Regions from separate parts of the Kitasatospora sp. NPDC058184 genome, predicted to be linked through region 2. Evidence: riboswitches for the same ligand, from Rfam matches in the RefSeq annotation. Region 2 holds a riboswitch; each other region holds the start of a gene.
What was found. A riboswitch is a leader RNA that binds a small molecule or an ion and turns the genes downstream of it on or off. The one in region 2 is predicted to bind cyclic di-AMP.
Positions count from the first base shown of each region.

Region 1: another riboswitch for cyclic di-AMP. It lies ahead of ACFVXH_RS03340 (transglycosylase family protein); the one in region 2 lies ahead of ACFVXH_RS28190 (M23 family metallopeptidase).
Region 3: another riboswitch for cyclic di-AMP. It lies ahead of ACFVXH_RS08655 (transglycosylase family protein); the one in region 2 lies ahead of ACFVXH_RS28190 (M23 family metallopeptidase).

Region 1 covers NZ_JBHVVE010000002.1:13,903-19,040, reverse strand. The annotation lists gene ACFVXH_RS03350 (LacI family DNA-binding transcriptional regulator) at 1-509, shown strand, start outside; gene ACFVXH_RS03345 (hypothetical protein) at 629-829, opposite strand; gene ACFVXH_RS03340 (transglycosylase family protein) at 1,126-2,517, opposite strand; cyclic di-AMP (ydaO/yuaA leader) riboswitch at 2,504-2,674, opposite strand; gene ACFVXH_RS03335 (hypothetical protein) at 3,125-4,084, opposite strand; gene ACFVXH_RS03330 (DUF397 domain-containing protein) at 4,643-4,906, shown strand.
Region 2 covers NZ_JBHVVE010000016.1:202,924-208,061, forward strand. The annotation lists gene ACFVXH_RS28170 (SpoIIE family protein phosphatase) at 1-77, opposite strand, end outside; gene ACFVXH_RS28175 (TetR/AcrR family transcriptional regulator) at 203-769, opposite strand; gene ACFVXH_RS28180 (alpha/beta fold hydrolase) at 829-1,710, opposite strand; gene ACFVXH_RS28185 (YiaA/YiaB family inner membrane protein) at 1,795-2,085, opposite strand; cyclic di-AMP (ydaO/yuaA leader) riboswitch at 2,281-2,439, shown strand; gene ACFVXH_RS28190 (M23 family metallopeptidase) at 2,452-3,300, shown strand; gene ACFVXH_RS28195 (hypothetical protein) at 3,394-4,269, opposite strand; gene ACFVXH_RS28200 (GNAT family N-acetyltransferase) at 4,312-4,926, shown strand; gene ACFVXH_RS28205 (sensor domain-containing protein) at 5,047-5,138, shown strand, end outside.
Region 3 covers NZ_JBHVVE010000004.1:1,627-6,764, forward strand. The annotation lists gene ACFVXH_RS08645 (SDR family NAD(P)-dependent oxidoreductase) at 1-38, opposite strand, end outside; gene ACFVXH_RS08650 (cytochrome P450) at 327-1,664, shown strand; cyclic di-AMP (ydaO/yuaA leader) riboswitch at 1,886-2,054, shown strand; gene ACFVXH_RS08655 (transglycosylase family protein) at 2,060-2,965, shown strand; gene eno (phosphopyruvate hydratase) at 3,320-4,606, shown strand; gene ACFVXH_RS08665 (septum formation initiator family protein) at 4,701-5,138, shown strand, end outside.

The sequences.
Region 1 (5,138 bases), on a different contig from region 2:
CCGTCCAGCACCTGGCCGAACTCGGGCACGAGCGGATCGGGCTGGCCGTCGGTCAGCGCCGGTACGTACCGGTGCTGCGCAAGATCGAGGGCTTCACGGCGGCGATGCGCGAGGTGCTCGGGCTCGGCCGGGAGGAAGCCGAGAACCTCGTCCACCACACGCTGTTCAGCGTGGAGGGCGGGCACGCGGCGGCCGGCGCGCTGCTCGACAAGGGCTGCACGGCGATCGTCTGCGGGAGCGACATGATGGCGCTCGGGGCGATCCGGGCGGTGCGGCAGCGCGGGCTGTCGGTGCCGCAGGACGTGTCGGTGGTCGGCTTCGACGACTCGCCGCTGATCGCCTTCACCGAGCCGCCGTTGACCACGATCCGCCAGCCGGTCGAGGCGATGGCCACGGCGGCGGTGGACGCGCTGCTGGAGGAGGTCGGCGGGAACGCCGCCCAGCGCGGCGAGTTCATGTTCCAGCCGGAGCTGGTGATGCGCGGGTCCACCGGGGCCTGCGCGCGCTGAACCCCGGCCGCCACGGCCGTCGGACGGGCCCCGGAGGGCGATCGCTCTCCGGGGCCCGTCGGCGTGCGCGCGGTCGGCCGTGGCGGGCCGTGGCAGGCCGTGCCGGGCCATGGGGTGGCTCAGCCCTCCTGGGCGGTAGGGCGGTCGGCGGTCAGGCGGTGCCCGTCGGCGGCCTCGCCGGTACGGGTCTCGGTGCGGCGGCCGCGGGCCAGGTAGTCGCGCAGGACCAGTTCGACGGCGTCCTGGGGGCTCTTGGTGCCGGAAAGCATCATCGCGTCGATCGCGAGGTTCGCGTCGAGGGTGACGGTGACCTGGGCCATGTGACTCCTCCTCGGGTGCAGAGCAGCAGCATGCCCGCTGGGGCGGCGATCCACCACGGAACGGGGCGGAACCGCGGTCGGGAACGGTCGGGCACGCCGGGGCCCCGGGAACGCCGGAACCCCCGGGGAGGAGCGACCAGACTCTCCCCGGGGGTGGTGGGCGGTCAGCGTTCGGACGACGGCCGACAGCTGACGGATAACAGCTGACAGATGTTGAAAGCTGTCAGCTGTTATCTGTTACCCGTCAGCTGTTACCGGCCATCCGTCGGCCGTGCGCCGTGGACCGTGCGCCGTCCTCAGACCCGGCCGGCGAAGTCCGGGGCCCAGTTGGCGATGCTCTGCTCGCGGACGCCCGAGCTCGGGTTGGCGGCCTCGACGTACTTGCCGTTGCCGATGTAGATCGCGACGTGGTAGACGCCGGAGTCCTTGCCGTTGTTGGACCAGAACAGCAGGTCGCCCGCCTGGAGGCTGTCCAGCGAGACGTGGGTGCTGGCGGCGGCCTGGTCGGCGGCGACGCGCGGGACGGAGATGCCCGCGGCGCGCAGCGCGGCCTGGGTCAGGCCGGAGCAGTCCCAGCCGCCGTTGCCGGTGCCGCCGTAGACGTACGCCTGACCGACCTTCGACTGGGCGAAGGTGACCGCGGCGGCCATGCTGCCGGTCGCGGCCGGCGCCTGGGTCTGGGTCTGCGTCTGGGCCTGGGGCTGCGGAGCGGGCTTGGTGGCGGGCTTCGCGGCCGGCTTGGTGGACGGCTTGGCGGCCGGGGCCTCGGGCTGCGCGGTCGGCTGGGCGTTCACGGCACCGCCGTTCGCGGACTGGCCGGACTTCTGCGAGCGGTCGAACCAGGTGAAGTCCGAGCCGGACGTGCCGGCGGAGGACTGGCCGGCCCGGGCCTGGCCGTTGCCGCCGAAGGACAGCTGCTGGCCCGGGTAGATGGTGTCCGGACCCTCGGTCAGGGTGCCGCGGTTGAGGTCGTACAGCCGCTGCCAGCCGCCCTGCACCTTGTGCTGGTCGGCGATCGCGGACAGCCAGTCGCCCTCGACGACGGTGTAGTCGCCGCCCTGGGCCTGCTGCTGGCGCTTCTGCACCCAGTCGCTCCGGTTGCCGGAGGCGGCGGAGTCGGTGGAGGCCTGTGCGTCGCCCTGGGCGGGCGCGGCGGGCTTCGCGGCGGGGGTCTGCGGCTGCGCGGGCTTGGCGCTGGGCTTCGCGGCCGGAGCGGCCGGCTTGGCGCTCTGGGCGGGCGCGGCGGGCTTGGCGGCGGTCGAACCCGCCGAGGTGTCAACGGCGGCCGCGCCGCCGCCCTTGGTGAGCCCGGCCTGGACCGAGCAGACCGGCCAGGCGCCGGGGCCCTGCGAGGCGAGGACCTTCTCGGCGACGGCGATCTGCTGGTCCTTGGTGGCCAGGTCGGCACGGGCCGCGTAGGCCGTGCCGCCGAAGGCGGACCAGGTGCTGGAGGTGAACTGGAGGCCGCCGTAGAAGCCGTTGCCGGTGTTGATGCTCCAGTTGCCGCCGCTCTCGCACTGGGCGACCTTGTCCCAGGTGGCGACGGAGGCGGCCGAGGCGGTGCCGGTGGTGAGGCAGGGGACGGTGAGGCCGACGCCCGCGACGCCGAGGGCGGCGATCACGCGACGGGTACGGCCGGACAGACGGGTGCCGTTGGTGGGCAGCATGAAGACGTGGTCCTCTCCCACGCCTGCGAGGTGAGCTGTCGGATTCGGGCTGGAGTTGCCCGGCCGTGCGGTGAGCACGGCTTCACCCCTAGCCCTGGACCGTTCCGGAGAGCGGTCCGGGGCGACTTACCTGTGGGTCCCCCGCTCCTGCCGTGGTGCGTTTTCGCGCTTCCAGGACATCCGACGGCAGGACTCGGCGTTGCGGATGACCGGGTTCGTGTGGTCACGAACGGGGAGCACGTTAATCAGACTTAAGTTCAAACTGCAAACCACTGTGATGTGCATCACGGTTTAGTGGAAACTGCCAAAATTGCCACTCACCATGATCGTAAATGATCGTTTTCAGGCAATGCTGTTGTGGAAGCCGACAACTGGCTCCGCCTCAGGAGTGGCGTGACGGTGCGTCGAATCGCGGAGTGGCGCACTCCGGCGGGTGGGGGAGCGGTCGCGATCGGAGCATGTGAATCCACGCTCCCTATTTCCTTTCAAATAGCGCCAGAACGGACATTCCCCTTCATTGCCGGGTGACTCCCGTACGGGACGGACGGGGTGGGGGAAGTACGCGGAAGGGCCCGGAACGCGATCCGTTCCGGGCCCTTCGGTGCGCGCGAACCCGCGCGCGGTGTCCTTATCGTCCGCCAGGCCCCTCGGCGGCCGCGTGGGCGCCACGGGAGCCCTCCACGACCCCCTCGGCCTCGGCGGCGGCCGCCGCCTCCGCCTCGGCCCGCGCCAGGTCCTCCGGGGACGGCGTGGGCAGCGCGGCCAGGTAGGTGGAGGCGATCAGCTGGCCGACCGACGGGTAGGCGCCCAGCGGCGCGGCCGACGGGCAGCCGGTCTCCTCGGCGGCGGTGGCGAGCAGCTCGGAGTCCGCCTCCGGGCCGATCACCAGCGGGGCCAGCGCCGGGCGCTGCGAGCCGGTGTCCTTGAGGTGGTTGACGGCCGCGGCCACCGAGCCGGGCACGTCGAGCGCGGCGGCGACGACCGGCACGGCCAGCCGGGCGGCCAGCAGCACGCCGGTGATGCCGGCCGCGGCGGCCGCGTCCTCGCCGCCGACGGTGGTCAGCACCACGCCGTCCGCGGCGGTCGCGATGGCGAACAGTCGGGCGCGGTCGGCCCGGGCCAGCCCGGCCTCGGAGAGCCGGACGTGCACGGCCTCGGCCAGCAGCGGGTGCGGGCCCAGCGGGTCGGTGACGGGCGCGCCGTACTCGGCGGCGAGCGCGTGAAGCCCGGTCAGGAAGGTGTGCGGGCCGGGCACCAGCGGCACCAGGACGGGCATCGGCCGCCCGGCCTCGGCGGCCAGGGCCAGCAGCTCGGCCACGGTGCGGTCCTCGCCGCTCGCGCCCGCCGCACCGTCACCGGGGAGGTAGCCGACGGCGGTCTGGACGCCGTTCTGCTCGGTGCGGACGATCGAGAGCAGCTCCTCGACGACCGAGCGGGACTCGGGCCCGGCGGTCGCGGGCACGGCGAGCACCAGGGCCGGGGCGCCGGCCGGGATCTCGGGGCGCTCGGGACGACGGTGGCGCCCCCGCGCACGGGAGCCTGGAGTACGGACGGGCAGTGGCGCGCCCGGAATGGCTGCGGTGCTCATGCCGGAGATCGTAGGACATCGGCCCGTCCGGCTTGCAGTCGGCTGCCGTACGGGTTTCGCGTGCTCGCGGTACGGACCCGGTGCGTCTCCGGCGCCGGTCCGGGCGCTTTGCCTACAATCCGGACATTCTTCGCCCAACCCCCGCGTGGTGGCCGGTGCTTGTCCCGACGTGATCCGAGGGGGCGGGCGTTGCACCCGGGGCGCGTGAGATGTCTCACAGCATGAGCCCGGCTTGACGGAGGGTCACGGGTGGGCGACTCCCGGCATTCGAAGATCAACATTCAGCGGGGAGGTGCTCACGGCCGGTTATCGCGGGCTCGACGATTCATCGGCTATGTCCGTTTACGTACCGTCAGGGGAAGGGCCCGTGAAGAGTTCGCGGCTGCGGGTAAAAGGCCTCGTGCACCTGCAATGTCCCGTGCTGATGCACGTGCACTGCGGCTATCATCACGTCAAGTGAGGCGTTGTGCCGGACCGGTACGGGGCCGGTCCGTTCGTTTCGGCGGTGCCGGGGGCGCCGCGCTGGACGACAACTCCGGAGCTCTTCGGGAGATTTCTATGCACGACTCGCAGGACACGCACGGCTCGTACGACACCTACAACGGGATGGCCGCCGCCGATCTCCAGGGGGTGGTCTGGCAGAAGAGCCGGCACAGCAACTCCCAGGGCAACTGCGTCGAGTTCGCGGCCCTGCCGGGCGGCGATGTGGCGATGCGCAACTCGCGGTTCCCGGACGGCCCCGCCCTCATCTACACCCGGGCCGAGATCTCCGCCCTGCTGCTGGGGGCGAAGGACGGGGAGTTCGACCACCTGGCGGTCTGACCAGCCGCCGTGCTCCATCATCGGGGGGCCGTCGTGGGTGCCGACACCACGACGGCCTTTGTCTTTGTCTCCTCCGGATGTCTTCGCTCCGGAGGCCTCTCCCGGATCCGTCCGGCCGCCCGGCCCGCCCGGCCGCGCCGAGCCGCTCGCGGTTCCGTGGTGCCGGAGGCTCTCGACGGGGCCTGCTGGAAGTGCCCGGGGTGCGGTCCTCCCGGGGTGTCCGTCGACCGGC
Region 2 (5,138 bases):
CTGGTGCAGCCCAGCAGCAGCCGCACGCAGCGCATCGCACTGCGCGCGGTCGGACTGCCGGCGGGCTCCAGGGGCACTGGTCCTTGATACCCCATTTCCCCCACCGGCGAAGGCCGACCGAACCGCCGCACCAGCACCACCGCCACCGCGGGAAGTCGGCCGGGCCGACTTCCTGTGCAGCGCCCGGTGCGGGGCCGGCCGCTTACGCGGGCCAGGCGCGGAGGCCGGTGGTGAGGGTGGCGATGAGGCGGTCCTGGGTGGTGGCGAGGTCCTCGGTGAGCTGGAAGGCGCCGGCCGTGGTGAGGGAGGCGAAGCCGTGGGCGACGGAGCGCACGGTGCGGGCGGCGTGGACCGCCTCGGAGCCGTCGAGCCCGTACTCCCGCAGCACGGCGATGATCACGCCGACGAGTCGGGCGGCCGCCCGGGCCAGGTCGTCGTCGGGCTGCGGGGCCTGGGGGAGGGCGTTGTAGCGGTGCGGGTGCTCGGTGGCGTACGCGTGGTAGGCGCGCAGCACGGCGGCGACGGCGTCGTCCCCGCTGCGTCCGACGGCCGCCCCGGCCAGCCGGTCGGCGAGGTCCCCGGTGACCCGGACGGCGATCAGCCGCCGCAGTTCGGCGAGGCCGCCGCTGACGTGCTTGTACAGCGAGGGGGTGGCGACCCCGGCCCGGGCGGCGACGGAGGCCAGGGTGAGGGCCTCGGCGCCCTGCTCGTCGATGAGGGCGAGGGCGTGGTCGACGACCTGGTCGGGGGTCAGTCCTACGCGGGGCATGGGTTCGGGCTCTCCGTACGGATCAGGTCGGGCAGGGGCGGGCAGCGGACGGGCGGGGCTCAGCCGAGCTCGGCGAGGAACGGCAGCAGGGCGTCCGCGGTGGCCGCCGGGTTGTCGGCCATCGGGTAGTGCCCGGACCCCTCGATCATCGCCTTCCGCGCGCCGAGCGCGGCGGCCTGCCGGTCGGCGACCAGCTCCGGCTTCGGGAAGTCGGGGTCCTTGCTGCCCATGACGACCAGGGCCGGGCACCGCACCGCGGCCGTCCAGCCGACCGGCGCCGAGTCGCCGTGGACGTACCCGCGGGTGGCGGTCTTCCGGCCCGGGGTGCGCAGCGCGGCGACCAGCCCGTCCACGTACGCGTCGAAGTCGGCGGGCCTGGCGCCGGGGAAGGCCATCCGGCGCAGGTAGAAGCCCCAGGCGGCCGGCCAGTGGACGAGGGCGGCGCCCATCAGGCCCATGGCGCCGCGCATCAGGGCGCCCTGCGGCGGGTTCTCGACGAAGGCGTTGAGCAGGACGATCCCGGCGACCCGCTCGGGGGCGTCCCCGGCGGCCTTGACGACGGTGGCCCCGGTGTACGAGTTCCCGGCGAGGACGGCGCGTTCGATGCCGAGGTGGTCGAGCAGGGCGAGGACGTCGCCGGCGAGGGCGGCCGGGCCGTAGTCGTCCCAGGTGATCGAGGATTCGCCGAAGCCCCGCAGGTCCATGGTGACGACCCGGTGGCCGGCGGCGACGAGCAGCGGGCGCAGGTGCCGGTACGCGGCCCGGCTGTCGAGCATGCCGGGGAGCAGGACGACCGGGGTGCCGTCGCCCTGCCGGGTGTCGTCGTAGGCGATCCGGCCGCCGGGGACGGTGAGGTACTGGGTGCTCGGGGTGATGGTGCCGTTCATGGGGTCCTCCTCGGGCCGCCGGTGCGGGGCATCGGCGTTGCTGCCGATAGCCATAAAGCTAAGGCTAATAGCCTTAGCCGTCAAGCGGTCGGGCGTCGGAGGCGTCGGAGGCGTCGGAGAAGAGGGGGAAGGGAGCGGTCAGACCCCTTCGACCTTGAACGGGTCGTGCTCGCTGAGCAGCTTCTCCAGCCGGGCCTGGTCCACCCGGGTGACCATGTCGTTGGACTCCTGCCGGTCCCGGATCACCTTCGCCAGCGTGAACGCGGAGCTGACCGTGAAGAGGAGGCCGAGCCCGAGGAAGGCCCGGGTCCACCCGCCGACCGGCAGGTAGACGATCCCCACGGCAAGGGCGGTGCCCGACAGGGCGAAGGACAGGACGGCCTGGAGGTAGTAGGCGGCCGTGGTGCGGGTCTGCATCGGTGCGCTCATGGCGTCAGGATGCTGCGGCCCGGCCGGGCCGCACATGAGTAGGCGTACTCAGATGGGGCCGTGCATGAGGGACCGTTCGTTGACGTCCGATCACCTGCCGCGGGGCTGCTCCGAACGGATGGCTTGGAATCAGAGCCTCCTAGGATTAACGTTTGATAACGCAGCGCGGTTGTCAACGCCGTACCCAGACGGCACCGTGCGCCGTCGCCTAATCCCACCGACCGGCCTCCGGGCAGGTCAGGGAGCCGGGGAACCACGTTCCTTGGGGTGAATCGGCGGGGCTCCGGCCCGGCCGTAGGAGACCTTCCTGCTCCGAACCCGTCAGCTAACCCGGTAGGCGCGAAGGAAGGAAAGGAGCGCGCCTCCGTGGCGTCGACGCACACCCCGGCACACCCGGCCGGCTTCGCAGCCGGTACCCAGCTCCTCGACCACCCCGGCCCGGACGGCCCCGAGGCCTTCGGCCCGGAGGACTTCGCCGCGGAGGCCGAGACCAACCGCCACCGGATGCCGCGTCAGACCCGCGGAACCTCCCCGCTGCTCGGCGTCACCGCCGTCGCCGCCACCCTGGGTGCCACCGGCTTCACCTCGGCGACCCCGGCCGCCGCCCCCGCCATCGAGGCCCCGGACGAGACGGCGGTCGCCCTCTCCGCCGACCCCGGCCTCGCGCTCGCCGCCCGCATCCAGAACCAGGCCGACAGCCAGCGCACCGCCGCCGAGGAGACCGCCCGGCTCCAGGCCGCCCAGGAGGCGGAGGCCAAGGCCGCCGCCAAGGAGGCCGAGGCCAAGCGCGCCGCCGAGGAGGCCGAGCGGGCCAAGGCCGCCGCCCTCACCCTCCCGGTGACGGACTACCGGCTCTCCGCCCACTACGGCCAGAGCGCCCGCTACTGGGCCAACCTGCACACCGGCCTGGACTTCGCCGCCGACACCGGCACCCCGGTCCACGCGCTCGGCCAGGGCACCATCACCTCGGCCGGCTGGGCCGGCTCGTACGGCTACCGGATCGTCGAGACCCTGCCCGACGGCACCGAGATCTGGTACTGCCACCTCTCCGCGATCACCAAGGGCTCCGGCAAGGTCGCCGCCGGCCAGCAGATCGGCAAGGTCGGCGCGACCGGCAACGTCACCGGCCCGCACCTGCACATGGAGGTCCGCCCCGGCGGCGGCGCCCCGGTCGACCCGGAGCCCTGGCTCCAGCAGCGCGGCCTCAACCCCTGACGCACCCGCCCTGAGGCACCCGCCCGGGCGGACCCAGCGCGAAGCCCCCGGCCCGGAGCACCAGCACCGGACCGGGGGCTTCCGCGCGGCGTCTCACTCCTCGGCGGGCAGCTGCGCCAGGTACGCCTCGATCTCCTCCTGGCCCGGCTCCGGCGCCAGCTCCGGGAACTCCGTCACCAGCAGCTGCGGCAGCCCCGGCACCGTCCACTCGCCGAACAGGTCGAGCGCCGCCTCGACCGCCGCCTCCTCGAACCGCCCGAAGTCCCCGGCCAGTTCCTCCGGCATCGGCCGCCCCAGCGCGGTCAGCTCCGCCAGGTTGCGGTAGCTGCGCCGCATCAGGCCCTGCTCCAGCAGCCGCCGCGCGCCGTCCGTGGCCATGCCGACCGACAGCACCCGGCCCGGGCCCCAGCCCTGCTCGTCCGGCTCGTCCAGCCAGCCGGCCGGTGCCAGCGCCTCGTACGCGGCCAGCCGCTCCTCCTCCGGGAGCTCCCCGAAGCCGGCCAGCCAGTCCCGCACCGCCGCCGGGTCCGTGACGTCCACCCCGTACGCGTGCAGCAGCAGCGCGTACAGCCGGGGCCAGGTCACCAGGTCGGCGCGGCGCAGCAGCCCGGCCGCGACCTCGCCCTGCCACTCGGCCTCCGCGTGCAGCCGCTCCTGGCGCTTGGCGTTCAGCCGCCGGGACGCCCGCTGGTGGTCGACCAGCAGCCGGACGGCGTCGCCGTAGGCGAACGGGTCCTCCTCGGGCGCGGGTTGGACGTACAGGTGGAGCCGCTCGTACAGCAGGTGCTCCACCGCGTCGGAGGTCAGTTCGGGCCAGCCGTCGTGCATCCTGCCCTCGCCCAGCTCCAGCAGCGCCAGCACCGCGCGCAGCGGCCCCTCGGCCACCGGCGCGCGGCCCTGCTCGGCCGCCCAGGCGAGCAGGTCGGCGGCCTTGGTGCGCGGGGCGAGCCGCAGGTCTTCGTCGTTCATAGTCCGAACGGTAGCCGCCGGGCGGGGATAGGGTCGGCAGCCATGGTCCCCGTACGACTCACCGGCCCGCGCCTGGCCGTCCGCGAGTACCACCACACCGAGGAGGAGGTGGACGCGCTGCACGCGCTGTTCGGCGACCCCGAGGTCACCCGCCACCTGCCCTTCGGGCCGAGCGGCCGGGAGGACTGCGCCGACCAGATCGAGCTCTACCTGGAGGAGGCGATGGCCGAGGAGCGGGACACCTACCGGCTCGCCGTCACCAGGCTCGCCGACGCCGAGGAGCCCGGGGACGCGACGCCGATCGGGCAGGCCGCGCTCACCCTCGACGGGCACGGCGCCGCCGACCTCGGGTGCGTGCTGGCCCGCGGGTCCTGGGGCCGGGGCTACGCGGGCGAGACCGTCGGCCTGCTCCGCGACTTCGCCTTCGGCACCCTGGGCCTGCACCGGCTGACCGCCCGGACCGCCGCGGCCAACCCGGCCCCCGGCCGGGTGCTCACCCGGCTGGGCTTCCGGCCGGAGGGGCGGCCTCGGTCCGACGGGTCCGAGGGCGGGGTCCGGTCCGCCGGGTCCGCGGGCGGCGACCGGTCCGACGCGTACCTCTTCACGCTGCTCGCCGAGGAGTGGCCGGGCCCGGCCGCCCGGGTGGAGGGGGGTTAACCCCACCCCGGATCCGCCAGGCCTCCGGATCACGGCCGGGCGGCGCGTCCACCAGACTGGACGCAGTCAGCGGGACGAACGAGCGACAGACGACAGCACGAGGGGCCGGGGGCCGGGAACATGAGCAGCAGCCGCAGCGTGGAGGACCGGGAGTGGGACGTTCTGGGCGGTCGCGGTGACGACCCGCGCCCCGTCCGGGCCCGGCGGACCGA
Region 3 (5,138 bases), on a different contig from region 2:
AGGACCGCGATGACGACGACTGACCCGCTGACCCGCATGGTCTGCTCCTCCCTGTGGGCGACACCGCACCGGCGCCCACGCGTACTGCGGAGGATCGTAGGCACGTCCTGACCCTCCGCAACAGGGATTACCCCTCAGGTGACCAGGCTCACGCCCGCCCCGCGGCCAAGAGTCGGCCAAGAGCTGTCCACGGACCGGCCACGGACCGGCCATGGAGTGTTGGCGCGCCCGACGCGTCCGGTCGCGGAAGCGCGGCGGAGGAGTGGCGGGGAAGCGGCGCCCCGCCGGAGGGAGGGCGGGCCCGTCGCACCGGATACGGTCGGTCCATGCCAGCTCAGCCCGTCCCCGCCCGGCCCGCCGCCCCGTCGTCCGACGCCCCCGCCCCGCAGCTGTTCACCTGGGAGTTCGCCGCCGACCCGTACCCCGCCTACGCCTGGTTGCGCGAGCACTCCCCGGTGCACCGCACCACCCTGCCGAGCGGGGTGGAGGCCTGGCTGGTGACCAGGTACGCGGACGCCCGGCAGGCGCTCGCGGACAGCCGGCTGTCGAAGAACCCGGCGCACCACAGCGGGCAGGCGCACCGCACCGGCCGGGTGGGCATCCCGGGCGAGCGGCAGGCGGACCTGATGACCCACCTGCTGAACATCGACCCGCCGGACCACACCCGGTTGCGCCGGCTGGTGTCGAAGGCGTTCACCCCGCGCCGGGTGGCCGAGTTCGAGCCGCGGGTGCAGCAGCTCACCGACCGGCTGATCGACGGCTTCGCGCAGCGCGGTTCGGCGGACCTGATCCACGAGTTCGCCTTCCCGCTCCCCATCTACGCGATCTGCGACATGCTCGGGGTGCCGGCCGAGGACCAGGACGACTTCCGCGACTGGGCAGGGATGATGATCCGCCACGGCGGGGGCCAACGCGGCGGCGTGGGGCGGGCGGTGAAGCGGATGCGGGCGTACCTGCTGGAGCTGATCCACCGCAAGCGGGCGGACCTCGGGGACGACCTGATCTCGGGCCTGATCCGGGCCGGCGACCACGGTGAGCACCTGACCGAGAACGAGGCCGCGGCGATGGCCTTCATCCTCCTGTTCGCGGGTTTCGAGACCACCGTGAACCTGATCGGCAACGGCACCTACGCGCTGCTGCGCAATCCGGAGCAGCGCCGGCTGCTGCAGGAGTCGGTGGTGCGCGGGGAGAGCGCGCTGCTGGAGACCGGGATCGAGGAACTCCTGCGCTACGACGGGCCGGTGGAGCTGGCGACCTGGCGGTTCGCGACCCGTCCGCTGACCATCGGCGGGGTGGACATCCCGGTCGGCGACCCGGTGCTGGTGGTGCTGGCCGCGGCGGACCGCGACCCGGCCCGGTTCGCGGCGGAGAACACCCTGGACCTGGCCCGGAAGGACAACCCCCACCTGGGCTTCGGGCACGGCATCCACTACTGCATCGGCGCTCCGCTGGCGCGGCTCGAAGGGCGTGCCGCGCTGGCCACGCTGCTTTCCCGGCTGCCCGATCTGCGGCTCGCGGAAAGCCCGGAGAATCTGCGCTGGCGGGGTGGTCTGATCATGCGTGGCCTGCGCGAACTCCCGGTGGAATTCAGTCCGGAGAGCCGTTCCCCGCACGCCCCTCCGCACCCCGTTCCGGATGCCTCTTCGACGCCTCCGACCTGCTGAGATCGCGCTGACGGGACGTCGCCGATCGCCCGCCGACGGGGGTGTGAACACCCATCAATCCGGACATAACGCCGCTGTTGGTAGGCGATCGGACACGGGCCGTAATTGTTGTGTGATATCGGTGATATGAGCTTGTGATTGGTCTGATGATCTGTCTACTCTCCCTGGAGTTCGCAGCTGCGGACCTCGTACGCGGAACGCCGAATCCTGCCCGCCGCGTCACGGGAAACCGACCAGAACCCTGGGCAGGGGCGGGGGAACCAGGTTTGTTGCCGTCTCCCCACGGCTTGGGGTGAAGCCGCCCGAGCGGAATCGTTTCCGCGTACGGCGGCCGGGCCACCTCCCGGTCCGAACCCGACAGCTCACCTCGCAGGCGTACGGAGAGGGACCTCTTCATGCTGTTCGTTGGAACTGGCCGTCACCGTCGTCGCACCCAGGCCGAGAAGGCCATCGCCGTCGCCGGTGTGGCCGGCGTCGGACTCGCGATGCCGCTCCTCACCGCCACCGGCGCCTCCGCCGCCCCGGCCTCCACCTGGGACTCCGTCGCCCAGTGCGAGAGCGGCGGCAACTGGAGCATCAACACCGGCAACGGCTTCTACGGCGGCCTCCAGTTCACGTCCAGCACCTGGAAGGCGTACGGCGGCACCGCCTACGCGGCGCAGGCCAACCAGGCCAGCAAGGCCCAGCAGATCTCGGTCGCCGAGAAGGTGCTGGCCTCGCAGGGTCCGGGCGCCTGGCCGGTCTGCTCCCAGAAGGCCGGTCTGACCAAGGGCGGTGCCCCGGCCTCGGTCGACACCTCCTCGGACGCCAAGCCGCAGTCCGCCCCCAAGCAGCAGGCCCCGAAGCCCGCCGCCAAGCCCGCCGAGAAGCCGGTCGCGCAGAAGCCCGCCGCCCAGAAGCCGGCCCAGAAGCCCGCCGCGCAGCCGGTCCAGCAGGTCGCCCCGCAGCAGCAGGCGCAGCCGCAGACCCCGGGCTTCTCCGGCAAGGCCGGCTGGGACGCCGACGCCAAGGTGTACTGGTACCAGAACAACGGCGGCTGGTACTGGACCAGCCACCAGAGCGTCTACCAGCAGTACGCCGGCCAGGCCGCCGCCCAGCCGCAGTACGCCCCGCGCGCCGCGCAGCAGGCCCCGCAGGCCGCCGGCCACGACTACACCGTCCGTGCCGGTGACACCCTGTCGACCATCGCCGCCGCCCAGGGCGTGTCCGGCGGCTGGAGCGCGCTGTACGAGCAGAACCACTCCACCGTCGGCGGCGACCCGAACCTGATCATGCCCGGCCAGGTGCTGCACCTCGGCTGAGCCGCCCCGCCCGACGCCGGGACCGCCCGCGGCCGGCAGCACCCCGAGACCGGGGTGCCCGCCGGGGCGCCCGCCGCCGCGCCGGAGCGCTCGGCGTCGACGCCGCTCCACCCCGCCGTCCGAAGGGGGCCGGTCCTACCGGTCCCCTTCGTCCGCATTCGCCCGCTCCGGTGGGACAAGCTGGGACAAGCAGGTGAACTACCGGTGGGTAGCAGGGCCACACGGTGAGACGGGACCGAGGCCGACGCGGCCACGGCAGCCCGGGCGGTTAGGCTCTGGTCGTAACGACTCCGCAATCGTCCTGCTGGCAGCACCACCGTCAGACCGGACCCTGCTCTCGCAAGGAGATGCCTCGTGCCGTCCATCGATGTCGTCGTAGCCCGTGAGATCCTCGACTCCCGCGGCAACCCCACGGTCGAGGTCGAGGTCGGCCTCGACGACGGCAGCACGGGTCGTGCCGCTGTCCCGTCGGGTGCCTCCACCGGTGCCTTCGAGGCGCTGGAGCTGCGCGACGGCGACAAGAACCGCTACTTCGGCAAGGGCGTCGAGAAGGCCGTCCTGGCCGTCATCGAGCAGATCGGCCCGGAGCTGGTCGGCTACGACGCCACCGAGCAGCGCCTGATCGACCAGGCCATGCTGGACCTGGACGCCACCCCGGACAAGTCCTCGCTCGGCGCCAACGCCATCCTGGGCGTCTCGCTGGCCGTCGCGCACGCCGCCTCCGAGGCCAGCGACCTGCCGCTGTTCCGCTACCTGGGCGGCCCGAACGCGCACGTCCTGCCGGTCCCGATGATGAACATCCTCAACGGCGGGTCGCACGCGGACTCCAACGTCGACATCCAGGAGTTCATGATCGCCCCGATCGGCGCGGAGTCCTTCTCCGAGGCCGTCCGCTGGGGCGTCGAGGTCTACCACACGCTCAAGGGCGTGCTGAAGGAGCGCGGCCTGTCCACCGGTCTGGGCGACGAGGGCGGCTTCGCCCCGAACCTGGACTCCAACCGCGAGGCCCTGGACCTCATCGTCGAGGCCATCGAGAAGGCCGGCTACGTGCCCGGCCGTGACGTCGCGCTGGCCCTGGACGTCGCCTCCTCCGAGTTCTACGAGGACGGCGCCTACCGGTTCGAGGGCAAGGACCTCACCGCCGCCGAGCTCATCGAGTACTACGCCGAGCTGGTCGCCGCCTACCCGCTGGTCTCCATCGAGGACCCGCTGGACGAGTCGGACTGGGCCGGCTGGAAGGCCATGACCGACAAGCTGGGCGACAAGGTCCAGCTGGTCGGCGACGACCTGTTCGTCACCAACCCGGCCCGTCTGGCCCGCGGCATCGAGACCGGCACCGCCAACGCGCTGCTGGTGAAGGTGAACCAGATCGGTTCGCTGACCGAGACCCTGGACGCCGTCGAGCTGGCCCAGCGCAACGGCTACCGCTGCATGATGTCGCACCGCTCCGGCGAGACCGAGGACGTCACCATCGCCGACCTGGCCGTCGCCACCAACTGCGGCCAGATCAAGACCGGTGCCCCGGCCCGCTCCGAGCGCGTCGCCAAGTACAACCAGCTGCTGCGCATCGAGGAGATCCTCGACGACGCCGCCGAGTACGCCGGCCGCGGCGCCTTCCCGCGCTTCCGCCACGAGGGCTGAGCGCTCCCGGTAGCGCACGCCTGACCGGTGCCCCGCCGTTCACCCCGTAGGGTGGACGGCGGGGCACCGTCGCGACCAGGAGGGGATACGGGAGATGGCTGGCTGGAGGATCCCGGGCTTGGCGGCCCGGCCCCGGTTCACGAGCCGGGCGACCGTCCTCGTCCTGGTGCTCTGCTCGCTGGTGGCGATCCTCGCCTACCCGACGCGGCAGTTCATCTCCCAGCGCGCCGAGATCTCCGCCCAGCGGGCGAAGGCCGACCACGCGCGCCAGCAGGTCGAGCAGCTGCGCCGGGAGAAGGCCCGCTGGCAGGACCCGGAGTACGTCAAGGCGCAGGCCCGCGCCCGGCTGCACTACGCGGTGCCGGGGGAGACCCCGTACATCGCGGTGGACCCGGCCGGCCAGGCCTCCGCCAGGACCTCCTCGTCCGCGGGCGGGGCCGCCTCCGGGCCGAACGCGGCGCCCGGCGGCGCCGCCGGCCAGGCGAAGGCCGCCAAGCCCTGGTACGCCAGCATCTGGGACTCGGTGGACGCC